DNA from 3 places in the Janthinobacterium sp. BHSEK genome. Region 2 is predicted to be linked to each of the others. Evidence: predicted binding sites of a transcription regulator. Region 2 holds the regulator's gene; each other region holds the start of a gene.
The links. The regulator NrdR, encoded in region 2, represses ribonucleotide reductase genes. The targets are predictions, from matches to a motif close to CACNANATNTNGTG.
Positions count from the first base shown of each region.

Region 1: AC0V2Y_RS24375 (ribonucleoside triphosphate reductase) is a predicted target of NrdR. The motif match lies at 1,830-1,843, and genes of this name have one in related genera.
Region 3: AC0V2Y_RS17610 (ribonucleoside-diphosphate reductase subunit alpha) is a predicted target of NrdR. The motif match lies at 1,481-1,494, and genes of this name have one in related genera.

Region 1 covers NZ_JBWBYV010000083.1:12,818-17,533, reverse strand. Annotated here, with positions in the region: gene ubiV (ubiquinone anaerobic biosynthesis protein UbiV) at 1-14, opposite strand, end outside; gene ubiU (ubiquinone anaerobic biosynthesis protein UbiU) at 155-1,192, opposite strand; gene AC0V2Y_RS24380 (hypothetical protein) at 1,355-1,765, shown strand; gene AC0V2Y_RS24375 (ribonucleoside triphosphate reductase) at 1,890-3,638, shown strand; gene nrdD (anaerobic ribonucleoside-triphosphate reductase) at 3,635-3,832, shown strand; gene AC0V2Y_RS24365 (anaerobic ribonucleoside-triphosphate reductase activating protein) at 3,825-4,529, shown strand; gene AC0V2Y_RS24360 (Pls/PosA family non-ribosomal peptide synthetase) at 4,678-4,716, shown strand, end outside.
Region 2 covers NZ_JBWBYV010000025.1:16,811-21,526, forward strand. Annotated here, with positions in the region: gene AC0V2Y_RS10175 (PilW family protein) at 1-925, opposite strand, end outside; gene pilV (type IV pilus modification protein PilV) at 922-1,515, opposite strand; gene nrdR (transcriptional regulator NrdR) at 1,737-2,198, opposite strand; gene glyA (serine hydroxymethyltransferase) at 2,342-3,589, opposite strand; ZMP/ZTP riboswitch at 3,701-3,825, opposite strand; gene ybgC (tol-pal system-associated acyl-CoA thioesterase) at 4,139-4,540, shown strand; gene tolQ (protein TolQ) at 4,587-4,716, shown strand, end outside.
Region 3 covers NZ_JBWBYV010000049.1:90,066-94,781, forward strand. Annotated here, with positions in the region: gene AC0V2Y_RS17600 (sigma-54 interaction domain-containing protein) at 1-778, shown strand, start outside; gene ampD (1,6-anhydro-N-acetylmuramyl-L-alanine amidase AmpD) at 756-1,367, shown strand; gene AC0V2Y_RS17610 (ribonucleoside-diphosphate reductase subunit alpha) at 1,760-4,711, shown strand.

The sequences.
Region 1 (4,716 bases), on a different contig from region 2:
GAGAGTTTTAGCATGCCTTTTCCAATATTTTTTAAGTTACAAAACCGTAGCGAGCGGCTCGCGGCGGGGCCGAGAAGCGCAGCCGTGCTTTAGCACGGGGCCGCCGAGGCGGTGAGCATCGCAGGCCGCGCCCCGGGACGCGCAGCAGGTTTTGCTATTTCCAAGAGCGGTGATACGCGCCCAAGGTGTGCTGCTGGCCTTCGGCCAGCTTGTCCATGGCCGCCATCCAGCCCGGCTTGACGGCGTAGCGCGCATTGCCTTCGCGGCAGGCGTCGATCGCTTCGCGCCACACGCGCGTCACCTGCGCCACATACGCGGGACTGCGCTGGCGCCCTTCGATCTTCACGGCGCTCACGCCCATGGCGATCAGCTGCGGCAGCAGCGCCAGCGTGTTCAGGCTGGCCGGCTCCTCGATGGCGTAATACTCTTCGTCGTTGACTTCGAAACGCCCCTTGCACAGGGTCGGATAGCTGGCGTTTTCGCCCGGCGCATAGCGGTCGATCAGCACGCCGTTCAGGCGCGATTCGAGGCCGTTCGGCGTTTCCAGCCAGCGCACGGATTTCGCCGGCGAACACACGCCGTGCGTGTTCGGCGCCTCGCCCGTCGCATACGAGGACAGCGCGCAGCGTCCCTCGACCATCACGCACAGGCTGCCGAAGCCGAAGACCTCGATCTCGACTTCCGTCTTGGCGATCAATTGCTCGACCTGCGCCATCGACAGCACGCGGGGCAGCACGGCGCGGGCGATGCCGAAGTGTTCATGGTAAAAATTGATGGCTTCGTAGTTGGTGGCCGAGCCCTGCACGGACAGGTGCAGGCGCAGCTGCGGGTGGTGCTCGCTTGCATACGCCATCAAGCCCGGATCGGCCACGATCATGGCGTCGATGCCGGCCTGCGCGGCGCGGTCGATGGCGCTGCGCCACACGGCCCAGTTGTGCGGCTGCGGATAGGTGTTCAGCGCCAGCAGCACCTTGCGTCCATATTGGTGGGCGTAGCGCACGCCCTCGGCGATGGCCTTCTCGTCGAAATTGAGGCCGGCGAAATTGCGCGCATTGGTGGCGTCGCGAAAGCCCAGGTAGACGGTGTCGGCGCCATTGTCGACGGCCGCTTTCAAGGCGGGCAGGCTGCCGGCGGGGCAGACCAGTTCCAGCGGTCCGGCCACGCGGGTGGCGGTGGTTGATTCAAGCATCATGGTGTTCACAGTCCTGTATCGGCTCAGGGTGCAGACTATAGCCCCGCCCATACCGCCCAGTCCTTGACGCAGGTGAAGGAATGCATGCATGGCTGGCGCGCGTTCAACTTGCTTGACCTGGCTGTAAAATGCCCCCCTTTTCTCCCTGTCCAATTGCCCGCCATGCCCCGCAAACCGCTGCTGATCTTCCTGCTCACCCTGTTCCTCACCGTGCTGCAGGTGCAGTGGGCCGCGCCCACGGAAGGCTACGACGCCGAGGCGCTGTCCATGCTGTCGCCCGAGGTGCTGGGCGCGTATCCGGGCGTGCTGCTGCTGTTCCTGCAAGCCGTCCTCTCCCGCCGCGCCATGCCCGTGGTGCGCCAGGCCGCCACCAGCACGGGCTTGCTGGCCTTGTACTGGCTGCTGGCGAACTACGTCACGTTCGATATCCGCGTCGCCAGCTGGAGCACCTTCTCACCGCTGGAAATCTGGGCGCACGTGCTGCCCGCCTCCAGCATCAGCATCGCCGCCTGCGCCGCCGCGCATTTTGGCCTGAGCTGCTTCATCCTGCACCAGGGACGCGCGAAAAAGTAAACGGGGGATGCTTTTTTCACCTGCATCAAGGATTCGCCACGCAACTGCACGCGCCCTTTGACGTCACTATATTTAGTGATTAATCTCCATAAAAACACCGCATGTTGTGTTTATTGGAGGTTTCATGACGACAAATGCAGTTCCATCCATGCGCGGCCAGGTCGATGTCGCCGCGTCCATCAATGAATACCTGGACCGGCGCGACTGGCGTGTCAACGCCAACGCCAACCAGGGTTACTCGCTGGGCGGCCTGATACTCAACGTGTCGGGCAAGGTCATCGCCAACTACTGGCTGGACCAGGTGTATCCGCCGGAAGTGGGCGCGGCGCACCGCGAAGCGGCGCTGCACATCCACGACCTCGACATGCTGGCCGGCTATTGCGCCGGCTGGTCGCTGCGCACCCTGCTGCACGAAGGCTTGAATGGCGTGCCGGGCAAGATCGAATCGGGTCCGCCCAAGCACATGTCGAGCGCCATCGGCCAGATCGTCAATTTCCTCGGCACCCTGCAGAACGAATGGGCCGGCGCGCAGGCGTTCAGCTCCTTCGACACCTATATGGCGCCCTACATCCGCCAGGACAGCCTGCGCTATGAAGACGTGCGCCAGTACATGCAGGAGCTGATCTTCAACCTCAACGTGCCATCGCGCTGGGGCACGCAGACGCCGTTCACCAACCTCACCTTCGACTGGGTCTGCCCGGACGACCTGCGCGAGCAGATTCCCGTCATCGCCGGCCAGGAGATGGACTTCAGCTATGGCGAGCTGCAGGCGGAGATGGACATGATCAACCGCGCCTATATCGAGATCATGATGGCGGGCGATGCCAAGGGCAGAGTCTTCACCTTCCCCATCCCCACCTACAACATCACCGAGGATTTCGACTGGCATAGCGAAAACGCGGAACGCCTGTTCGAGATGACGGCCCGCTACGGCCTGCCCTACTTCCAGAACTTCATCAATTCGGAACTCAAGCCGAACATGATCCGCTCCATGTGCTGCCGATTGCAGCTGGACTTGCGCGAACTGCTGAAAAGGGGCAATGGCCTGTTCGGTTCCGCCGAGCAGACGGGTTCCCTGGGCGTGGTGACCATCAACTGCGCGCGCCTGGGCCACCTGTGGCGCGGCGACGAAGCGGCGTTGATGGCGGACCTGGACCGCCTGCTGGAACTGGGCAAGACCAGCCTGGAAATCAAGCGCCGCACCATCGAGGAACTGATGCAGCAGGGCCTGTTCCCGTACACGAAGCGCTACCTGGGCACCCTGCGCAACCACTTTTCCACGCTGGGCGTGAACGGCATCAACGAGATGATCCGCAATTTCAGCGGCGACGCCTGGGACATCACGAGTCCCGAGGGCCATGCGCTGGCGATCCGCCTGCTCGACCACGTGCGCGCCCGCATGGTGGCCTTCCAGGAAGAGACGGGCCATATGTACAACCTGGAAGCGACGCCGGCCGAAGGCACGACGTACCGCTTCGCCCGCGAAGACCGCAAGCGCTATCCCGCCATCCTGCAGGCGGGCACCGTCGACAATCCATACTATACAAATTCGTCGCAGCTGCCCGTCGGCCACACGGACGACCCCTTCGAGGCGCTGGAATTGCAGGATGCGCTGCAGCGCAAGTACACGGGCGGCACGGTGCTGCACCTGTACATGACGGAAGCGCTGTCGGACGCGAATGCCTGCCGCGAGCTGGTGAAACGCGCCCTGAGCCGCTTCTCGCTGCCCTACATCACCGTCACGCCCACGTTTTCCATCTGCCCGCGCCACGGCTATCTGGCCGGCAAACATGAATTTTGCCCCACCTGCGACGCGGAGCTGATCGCCCGCAAGCAGGCCCACCCTGCTCCATCACTTGAGGAAACGCCATGAATGCACGTCCCGACTTCACTCCCGCCATCACCCTGCTCGACACCGAACGCCAGCGCTGCGAAATCTGGACCCGCGTGATGGGCTACCACCGCCCCGTCGCCTCGTTCAACATCGGCAAGCAGGGCGAATTCCACGAGCGCCAGTATTTTACGGAAGCGGGCGCACGGCTTGGCCAGCCCGCCTGCCATGGCTGAGTTGAAAGTGGGCGGCCTGACGCCCTTTTCCGCCACCGACTACCCGGGCAAGCTGGCCGCCGTGGTCTTCGTGCAGGGCTGCCCCTGGCGTTGCGGCTATTGCCACAATCCGCACTTGCAGGCGCGCACGCCGGCAGGCGCCATGCCGTGGCAGGACGTCCTGACCTGGCTGCGCCGCCGCGTGGGCCTGGTCGACGCCGTCGTCTTCAGCGGCGGCGAGGCGTGCATGGACCCGGCGCTGGGGCGCGCCATGCAGGACGTCCAAGCGCTGGGTTTCGGCATCGGCCTGCACACGGCCTGCATCTATCCGCAGCGCCTGCAGGAAGTGCTGCCCCTGGTCGACTGGGTCGGCTTCGACATCAAGGCGCCGTTTGCCGACTATCGCCATGTGACCCGCGTGGCCGGCAGCGGCGACCCGGCGCGCGCCTGCCTCGACGCCATCCTCGCCAGCGGCGTCGCCTACGAATGCCGCACCACCACCCACCCGGACCTGCTGCCGGACGCACAGCTGCTGGCACTGGCCGCCACCCTGGCCGCGAAAGGCGTCGACAACTACGTGCTGCAGCAGTTCCGCGCCGAAGGCTGCGCGGACGCGGCGCTGTCCGGCCGCCCCCTGCACGGCTATCCGGCGGCGGCTACTGTGGCGCAAATCGGCGCCATGTTTCCGCGATTTACATTCCGTAATCATGGCAGTTGATCCAGCCGCCACATAATGGCTGAAAACTCTACAAAATTCCCCGTTCTGCAACGCTGAAATGTCTTGCGTACTGTAATGTATCAACTGCGCCGCGCACCATGCGCGGCCCATCAGATTCTTCATTCCGCATTACAGATAAGCGTCATCCATGAACGATTTCACCGCAGTCAGTCCAGGCACCACCTCC
Region 2 (4,716 bases):
GGGAGCGCGTCGCGGCGGGCAAGGACGCGCGCGCGATGCGCACGCCCGTGTCGCCGGCGCCGTGCGCCTCGGCATACGCCTTGCCGAACAGGTCGAACTGCGCCGGCCCCAGTTCCGCCATCTTGTCCGCCTGGCCCGCCTCACCATGCAGCAACAGCGCCACGCGCACGCTGGCCACGCGCTTCCAGTGCGTGCGTCGCCGCAAATCGCGCTGGCGCGCGGCCGCATCGGCACCCGCCAGCACCAGCGCCGCGTCGTAGGCGTCGAGCGCGCCGGCATTGACATAGCGGTTCGCCACGCCGTCGAGCGGCGTATCCGTGTCGAGGCCATACAGCACCTGGAAACCGTCGACGCCGCGGATGACGGCGTCCGCGCCCCAGCCGTTCGCGCCACGGTATTTGCAGCGCAGTTCGCCATCGCCATCGGCGCCCTGGGCCACATAGAAGATGCTCCAGCCCCGCTGCGCCTCCGTTTGCGCGGCGCCCACGCCGAAACCGGCGCAATTGAGCACGGAACCGTCGCCGCCCTCCTCCTTGCCGGCGCCGTAATAGCGCAGGGCCAGCACGTCGCTGCCATGCAGGGCGCCGGGCAAGGCGCCGCTGATGCCGTCGCTGTTCTTGCCCAGGCTGCGCGCGTCGAGCCCGGCGACATTCGCGCTGTCGTCATCGGCGTGGGCGACGGGCGCGGCGCTGCTGTCCCAGTTCACATATGCCGTCTGGCGCACGGCTCGGGCGATGGTGTCGAGCGCATAGCGGCCATTGTCGTCCAGGCGCGCGCTGGCGGACTGGTCGCCATAGCTGCCGCTGGCCGCCAGCAGCACGCTACTGGCGGCCAGCATCAGCAGCGCGCCCAGCGACAGGGTCACCAGCAGCTCGACCAGGCTCAGGCCGCGCTGCCGGTGCCACGCGGCATGCACGCCGTTCATGCGCCGCCTCCGCCCAGCTGGAATGCCAGCCTGGGCAGCGACTCGCCTGCCCCATTCACGGCGGGCGAGCCATCGGGCAAGCGGCCGCGCCAGCCCAGCTTGATGACGATGGGCGCGCCCTTGCCGCCGCTGCACGCCCAGTGCAAGCCCTGCGCGGCGGCATCCCAGACAGAGGCATCGCGGCAGATATGCAGGCGCGCGCCGGGCAAGGCCGCATGCAGTTGCTGTTTCCACTCGGCGATGTCGAATTGCGCCAGTTCCGCCGCGCCGCAGGCAGCAGCGCCGAAGCAGTCGGGTGCACCACCGCCAGCGTCGGCGCCGTCCGCCGCCGCCGCGTAGGCTACGTTCAAATAGGGATTGCTGGCATCGGGGCCATTCATGAGCACGCCGTTCGCGCGCATGCGTTCGGCCATGCCGGCGGCCAGCTGCGCGCCCGCCGACAATAGCGCGGACTCGTGGCGCGCGCGCAGGGAATGCAGTTGCAAAATGCTGGCTCCCAGCAGGCCCAGCGCCAACAGCAGCAGCGACACCAGCACCTCGACGAGGCTGCTGCCACCGGCCAGAAACTTGTCGCGACCGCCATTGCGCATGCCTTGCTCCCTTCCGCAGAAAGAGTCGCAAGAACAGGCGGCCCAGCTACAAGATAGGCGCGCGCAAAAATCCGGATCTGCGCTGGCGCAAACACCACGGCGATAAGGTGGGAAGAACAGCGTAGGGATTGATCAGGCCGCTTGCCAGGCGAACGCTGGCGTGTTGAAAACGGGGCGCAAAACGGGGCGCATGAGCGGCCCCGTCGCCGATAAAGTGAGCGTCAGGGCTTGCGCGCCTGCCCCACTTCGGCAATCGCATCCTGGAACTCGGCCAGGTCTTCGAAATTTTTATACACTGAGGCAAAGCGGATGTAGGCGATCTTGTCGAGGCGCTTGAGTTCCTGCATGACGAGTTCGCCGATATAGCCGGAATCGACTTCACGCAAGCCGCTGGTCAGCAGTTTTTCCTGGATGGAGGCGATGGCCGTATCCACCGAGGCGGCCGCGACGGGACGCTTGCGCAAGGCCAGCATCAAACTGCCGCGCAACTTATCCGCAGCGAACTCCGTCCGGCTGCCATTCTTTTTGACGACGGCCGGCATGATAAGTTCAATGCGTTCGTAGGTCGTGAAACGCTTGTCGCATTTGCCGCAGCGGCGGCGGCGCCGAATGGCATCCCCTTCCTCCGATACGCGCGTATCGAGAACCTGGGTGTCGCCGTGCTGGCAAAATGGACATTTCATGGGCTGGCTACAACTTTATAGTAATAATTGCGGGAAATCGCCGCCCTTGTACAAAGGGCGCCCGAATCACTCCGGGCGCCCTGGGGCACGAAGGAATGTGTCATACAGAATCTTACTCCGTATGACACATTCTGGACAAATAATTATGCTGCGTACACAGGGTGCGCGTCGGCCAGCACCTTCACGGCCGCTTTCACGCGCTCGATGGTGGCGGCGTCATGCGGATTGTCCAGCACGTCGGCGATCAGGTTGCCCACTTCTTCCGCTTGCGCTTCCTTGAAACCGCGCGTCGTCATCGCCGGGCTGCCCAGGCGGATGCCCGAGGTGACGAAAGGTTTTTGCGGGTCGTTCGGGATGCCGTTCTTGTTGCAGGTGATGTGCGCGGAACCGAGGATGGCTTCGGCTTCCTTGCCCGTCAGGTTCTTGGCGCGCAGGTCGACCAGCATGACGTGCGACTCGGTGCCGCCGGACACGATGCGCAGGCCGCGCTTGATCAGGGTTTTCGCCAGCACGTCGGCGTTCTTGATCACTTGCTTCTGGTATTCGACGAATTCAGGGCTCAGCGCTTCCTTGAAGGCGACGGCCTTGCCGGCAATCACGTGCATCAGCGGGCCGCCCTGGATGCCGGGGAAAATGGCCGAGTTGATGGCTTTTTCGTGTTCGGCCTTCATCAGGATGATGCCGCCGCGCGGGCCGCGCAAGGATTTGTGTGTGGTCGAGGTGACGAAGTCGGCGAACGGCACCGGGTTCGGGTACAGGCCGGCGGCGATCAGGCCCGCGTAGTGGGCCATGTCGACCATGAAGTAGGCACCCACTTCCTTGGCGATCTTGCCGAAGCGTTCGAAGTCGATCTTTTTCGAGAACGCGGATGCGCCGGCAATGATCAGCTTCGGCTTGCGCTCGCGGGCCAGGCGTTCCATCGCCTCGTAGTCGATGTCTTCTTCCGCCGTCAAGCCATACGACACGACGTCAAACCATTTGCCGGACATGTTCAGCGGCATGCCGTGGGTCAGGTGGCCGCCTTCGGCCAGCGACATGCCCATGATCAGGTCGCCCGGTTTCAGCATGGCGAAGAACACGCCCTGGTTCGCCTGCGAGCCGGAATTCGGCTGCACGTTCGCGCATTCGGCGCCGAACAGCTGCTTCACGCGGTCGATGGCCAGTTGCTCGGCCACGTCGACGTATTCGCAGCCGCCGTAGTAGCGCTTGCCTGGATAGCCTTCGGCGTACTTGTTCGTCAGCTGCGAGCCTTGCGCTTCCATTACGGCTGGTGACGTGTAGTTCTCCGACGCGATCAGTTCGATGTGGTCGTGCTGGCGCGTGTTTTCTTTTTGAATGACGGCGAACAATTCAGGATCGACGTTGGCGAGGGTATGATCTTTTGCAAACATGTAAAAACTCCAAGTATGAGGGTGCTTGTACTGGCAGGTTGGATCGAATGAGGGGAGCCGGCGTTAAGTGAATAACAACATTGGACGGGCAGCCTCTTCGTGCTTTTCCATAGTGGCTACCCAGGCGAACGGCTGATGAAAAATCTCACGTTTCCCGGTGGGTGCCCACCTTTCGCCGGTTTGCCGATCGCCACTCATGGAGATCGCCCGACTTTTCGCCAGTCACGTGAGACGTAATGGAAGTCAAATTGTAAGTTAAGTGCCCAAATTGAGCAAGGAATGCAACCGTGCAGCTATAATCGCCGCGCGCCACCGCAGCCAGAGCACGGCCGCAGGCCGCCCCGGCGCGCGCGCGGTGCTTAAGCTGGGCTTAAACCTGGCTGCGGCTTGTAAGCGTATGTTACGAGGCTTGCCATTGCACACGCCGGATTTACAATGCTGCGGTGCAACTTATATGCAGCTTTTGCATGGCTTTCCAGCAAGCGCCCACAGTCACAAGAAGAAAAATCGCGTAAAATGTTGCTCAATCTCACTACTGGCGCAATAAACATGCCTTCAGTCTTTACCTGGAACGTACGTGTCTACTATGAAGACACCGACGCCGGCGGCATCGTCTATTACGCAAATTACCTGAAATTCTTCGAACGCGCGCGCACCGAATGGCTGCGCGCCATCGACGTGGGCCAGCAGCAATTGCTGGAACAGCACGACGCGATGTTCGTTGTCAAAAGCGTCAACGCCGACTATCATGCGCCAGCCAGGCTCGATGACACGGTAAGATTGACCCTAAGCATAGAAAAAATGGGGCGCGCCTCCATCGTTTTCCTGCAACAAGCCTGGTGCGGCGACCGCCTGCTCAACACTGCCCGCGTCAAGATCGGCTGCGTCGACTCGGCACTGCGCCCGCGCGCCGTGCCCGATGCCGTCGCGGCCCGCATGCGCGCCGCCTGAGCCCTACCGCCACTCCCGGATAATTCACCCAACAGACTGTCAGCCAATGAACGTTACACAAGATCTTTCTTTCCTCGCGCTCATCACCAATGCCCATTTGATCGTGCAACTGATCATGGCCCTGCTGCTGCTGATTTCCCTGACCAGCTGGACCTATATTTTCCGCAAGATGTTTG
Region 3 (4,716 bases), on a different contig from region 2:
CGCGCTGCACGAGCGCCAGGGCTTGTTCCAGGCGGCCCATGGCGGCAGCCTGCTGCTCGACGAAGTCGACGACCTGCCGCTGGCCATGCAGGTAAAACTGCTGCGCGTGCTGCAGGAGCGCCGCGTGCGCAGGCTGGGCGGCAGTGCCGACGAGGCCGTCGACGTGCGCATCCTGTGCGCCAGCCAGCATGGCCTGGCGCGCGGCGTGGCCGCCGGCACGTTCCGCCAGGACCTGTTTTACCGCCTGAATGTGATCGAGCTGGCGCTGCCGCCGCTGCGCGAGCGGCGCGGCGATCTGCAGGTATTATGTGAGGTGATCCTCGCGCGCCTGTCGCCACGCCGGACCGTGAGCCTGACGCCGCCCGTGCTGGCGGCCCTGGCCGCGTATGCGTTTCCCGGCAATGTGCGCGAACTGGAAAACGTGCTGGAGCGGGCGCTGGCCTTTGCCGACGGCGGCGTGATCGCGCTCGACGGGCTGGCCTTGCCGTCCGCGGCGGGCAGCATGCCGTTGCGGGCGGCGCCGGCACCGCCGGACTTGCCGGAGCGGCAACTGTGCCTGCCCGGCATGGCGGCATATGGCATGGCCCCCATCCTGCCGCTGGACGTGTATCTGCGCCAGGCCGAGCGCGACATGATCCTGCAGGCGCTGGTGCAGGCGCGCTACCACCGCGCGCGGGCGGCGCGCCAGCTGGGCCTGAGCGTGCGCCAGTTGCGTTACCGCATGCAGAAATTGACGATACAGGAAGCCTTACTTGATGAGCGCATGGACGATAGATGAAGACGGCTGGTGCGACGGCGCGCTGCGCTATGACTCCCCCTACCACGATGCGCGCCCGGACGGTGCGCAGGTCGACTTGCTGGTGATTCATAACATCAGCTTGCCGGGCGGCCACTTCGGCGGGCCGCATGTGTCGGACTTGTTTACGGGCCGGGTAGATTATAATGCCGATCCTTCTTTCGCCGACCTGCGTGGCTTGCAGGTGTCGGCGCACTTTTTTGTGCGGCGCGATGGCGCGCTGTTGCAATATGTTTCTACTGATCAACGTGCCTGGCATGCGGGCGCGTCCATGTTCGAAGGACGCCCGCAGTGCAATGGCTATTCGATCGGTATCGAAATGGAAGGCTCGGACTTTGTCCCCTTTCAGCGGCAGCAATACCGCGTGCTGGCAGGGCTGACGGCGGCGCTGGTGGCGCGCTACGGGCTGTCCCAGGTACGTGGCCACGAGCATATCGCGCCGGGAAGGAAGACGGATCCGGGGCCGTTTTTTGACTGGCATTTTTACCAAGTATGCTGGCTGGAAACCCTGCGCGGGCAGCCTGCGTTAGCGCTTACTTCGCGGGGATTGGGCTTTCCATCCATACCCTGAAAAGTCAACCGAAATCGTATATGAAAATACAAAAAATTACGCCCGCGGATGCCGGAAAACTATTGCATCGCCCTTCGATGGGCACTACAATTAGTGAAGAAGTTGGATGTAAAGACTATATGTAGTGCCATCACAGACGTTTTCAGAATTATTGTCAAAGCTACCCGGATTGCTGATAAAGCACTGGAACTGGCGGTTTATCACCCTTGATCGTGTTTCGCGCCAGCCGGGCAGTGCGGTGTGGCGATATGGATTCTGACACGGTTGTATGCATTATGAATTTACTATTTAGCAACAAATATCTGAAGAAACCCTGATTATCGGGCGTTCTATTCAACAACACACGCGGCAGCAAAACTGCAGGCTGACTTTAGCTGACAACGGGAGCTTCAATGCAATCACCACAAGATATTTCCATCCATCCAACGCCAGTATCGCCAGCGCCAGGCGCGGCCAACAGCGTGGCGAGCACGGGCGCGGCATTGGGCGACTATCGCATCATCCGCCGCAACGGCGCGGTGGTGGCATTTGAGCCTTCGAAGATCGCCATCGCCATGACCAAGGCGTTTTTGGCCGTTAACGGCGGCCAGGGCGCAGCCTCGGCACGCATCCGCGAACTGGTGGAACAGCTGACCGACGGCGTCGTCGCCGCGCTGGTGCGCCGCCATCCGGGCGGCGGCACCTTCCATATCGAAGACGTGCAAGACCAGGTGGAACTGTCGCTGATGCGTTCGGGCGAGCACGACGTGGCGCGTGCCTACGTGCTGTACCGTGCCAAGCACATGGAAGAGCGCCGCCTGCAGAAGGAAGCGCAAGGCGCTTCCGCGCAAGTTTCCGCACCACAATTGAACGTGCTTGATAACGGCGTGCGCCGCCTGCTGGACATGCAGGAAGTGCGCGACCTGATCAACGCCGCCTGCGCCGGCCTGGAAAAGCACGTCGATGCCGACGCCATCCTGGCCGAGACCGTGAAGAACCTGTACGACGGCGTGCCCGTCGAAGAGCTGCACAAGTCGGCCATCCTGGCGGCGCGCGCGCTGATGGAAAAAGACCCGGCCTACAGCCAGGTCACGGCCCGCATCCTGCTGCACACGGTGCGCAAGGAAGTGTTCGGCAAGGAAGTGCCGCAAGCGGCGGCCGCCGCCGAATACCTGACGTATTTCCCGCAATATATCGCCAAGGGCATCGCCGCCGAGCTGCTGAACCCGGTACTCGCCAGTTTCGACCTGGAACGCCTGGCCAAAGCCATCGTCGCCGACCGCGACTTGCAGTTCGGCTACATCGGCCTGCAAACCCTGTACGACCGCTACTTCCTGCACATCCAGGACGTGCGCATCGAAATGCCGCAAGCGTTCTACATGCGCGTGGCCATGGGCCTGGCGCTGAACGAAGCGGACCGCGAAGCGCGCGCCATCGAGTTCTACAGCCTGCTGTCCTCGTTCGACTTCATGAGCTCGACCCCGACCCTGTTCAATTCGGGCACCCTGCGCTCGCAGCTGTCGTCGTGCTACCTGAGCACCGTCTCCGATGACCTGGAAGGCATCTACGACGCCATCAAGGACAACGCGCTGCTGGCCAAGTTCGCCGGCGGCCTGGGTAACGACTGGACGCCGGTGCGCGCCCTGGGCGCCCACATCAAGGGCACCAACGGCAAGTCGCAAGGCGTGGTGCCGTTCCTGAAAGTGGTCAACGACACGGCCGTGGCAGTCAACCAGGGCGGCAAGCGCAAGGGCGCCGTCTGCGCCTACCTGGAAACCTGGCACATGGACATCGAGGAATTCCTCGACCTGCGCAAGAACACGGGCGACGACCGCCGCCGCACGCACGACATGAACACGGCGAACTGGATTCCCGACATGTTCATGAAGCGCGTCATGGAAAAAGGCGAATGGACCCTGTTCTCGCCGTCGGACACGCCTGACCTGCACGACAAGGTCGGCAAGGCCTTTGAACAGGCTTACCTGGGCTACGAAGCCAAGGCCGCCGCCGGCGAAATCCGCGTCTTCAAGAAGATCGCGGCGCTGGACCTGTGGCGCAAGATGCTGTCGATGCTGTTTGAAACGGGCCACCCATGGATCACGTTCAAGGATCCGTGCAACATCCGCAGCCCGCAGTCGCACGTCGGCGTCGTCCACAGCTCGAACCTGTGCACGGAAATCACGCTGAACACGGGCCCTGACGAAATCGCCGTCTGCAACCTCGGTTCCGTCAACATGCCGGCGCACATGAAGGAAGGCAAGCTCGATCACGTCAAGCTGGCCAAGACCATCCGCACCGCCATGCGCATGCTCGACAACGTCATCGACATCAATTACTACGCCGTCGACAAGGCGCGCAACTCGAACATGCGCCACCGTCCGGTCGGCATGGGCATCATGGGCTTCCAGGACTGCCTGCACATGATGCGCGTGCCGTTCGCCTCGGACGCCGCCGTGTCGTTTGCCGACACCTCGATGGAAGCCGTCTGCTACTACGCCTACCTGGCGTCGACGGAACTGGCCGAAGAGCGCGGCCGCTATGAATCGTACGCCGGTTCGCTGTGGGACCGCGGCATCCTGCCGCAGGACTCGGTCAAACTGCTGGCCGAAGAGCGCGGCGGCTACCTGGAAGTCGATTCCTCGTCGGCCATGGACTGGACTCCGGTGCGCGAACGCATCGCCAAGTTCGGCATGCGCAACTCGAACTGCGTGGCGATCGCCCCGACGGCGACGATTTCGAACATCATCGGCGTCTCGGCCTGTATCGAGCCGACGTTCCAGAACCTGTACGTGAAATCGAACCTGTCGGGCGAATTCACCGAGATCAACGGCTACCTGGTGCGCGACCTGAAGGCGCGCGACCTGTGGGATGAAGTCATGATCTCCGACCTGAAGTACTTCGACGGCTCGCTGGTGAAGATCGACCGCATCCCGCAAGACCTGCGCGATATCTACGCCACCGCCTTTGAAGTGTCGCCAAGCTGGCTGGTGGAAGCGGCTTCGCGTCGCCAGAAGTGGATCGACCAGGCCCAGTCGCTGAACATCTACATGGCTGGCGCCTCGGGCAAGAAACTGGACGAGACCTACAAGCTGGCATGGCTGCGTGGCCTGAAAACCACCTACTACCTGCGTACCATCGCCGCTACCCACATGGAGAAATCGACCTCCAAGACGGGCGCCCTGAACGCCGTGGCAGTCGATGGCGGCATGTCGGCCAGCGCACAGAGCGCCCAGGCAGCCGTCGTGGCGGCAGCAGCAGTGGCCGTGGCGCCGGTAGTGGCAGCGGCGGCGGATGACGCCGATGGCGAAGCCTGCTATCTGCGTCCCGGTGATGACGGCTTTGAAGAGTGCGAAGCCTGCCAGTAAGATTT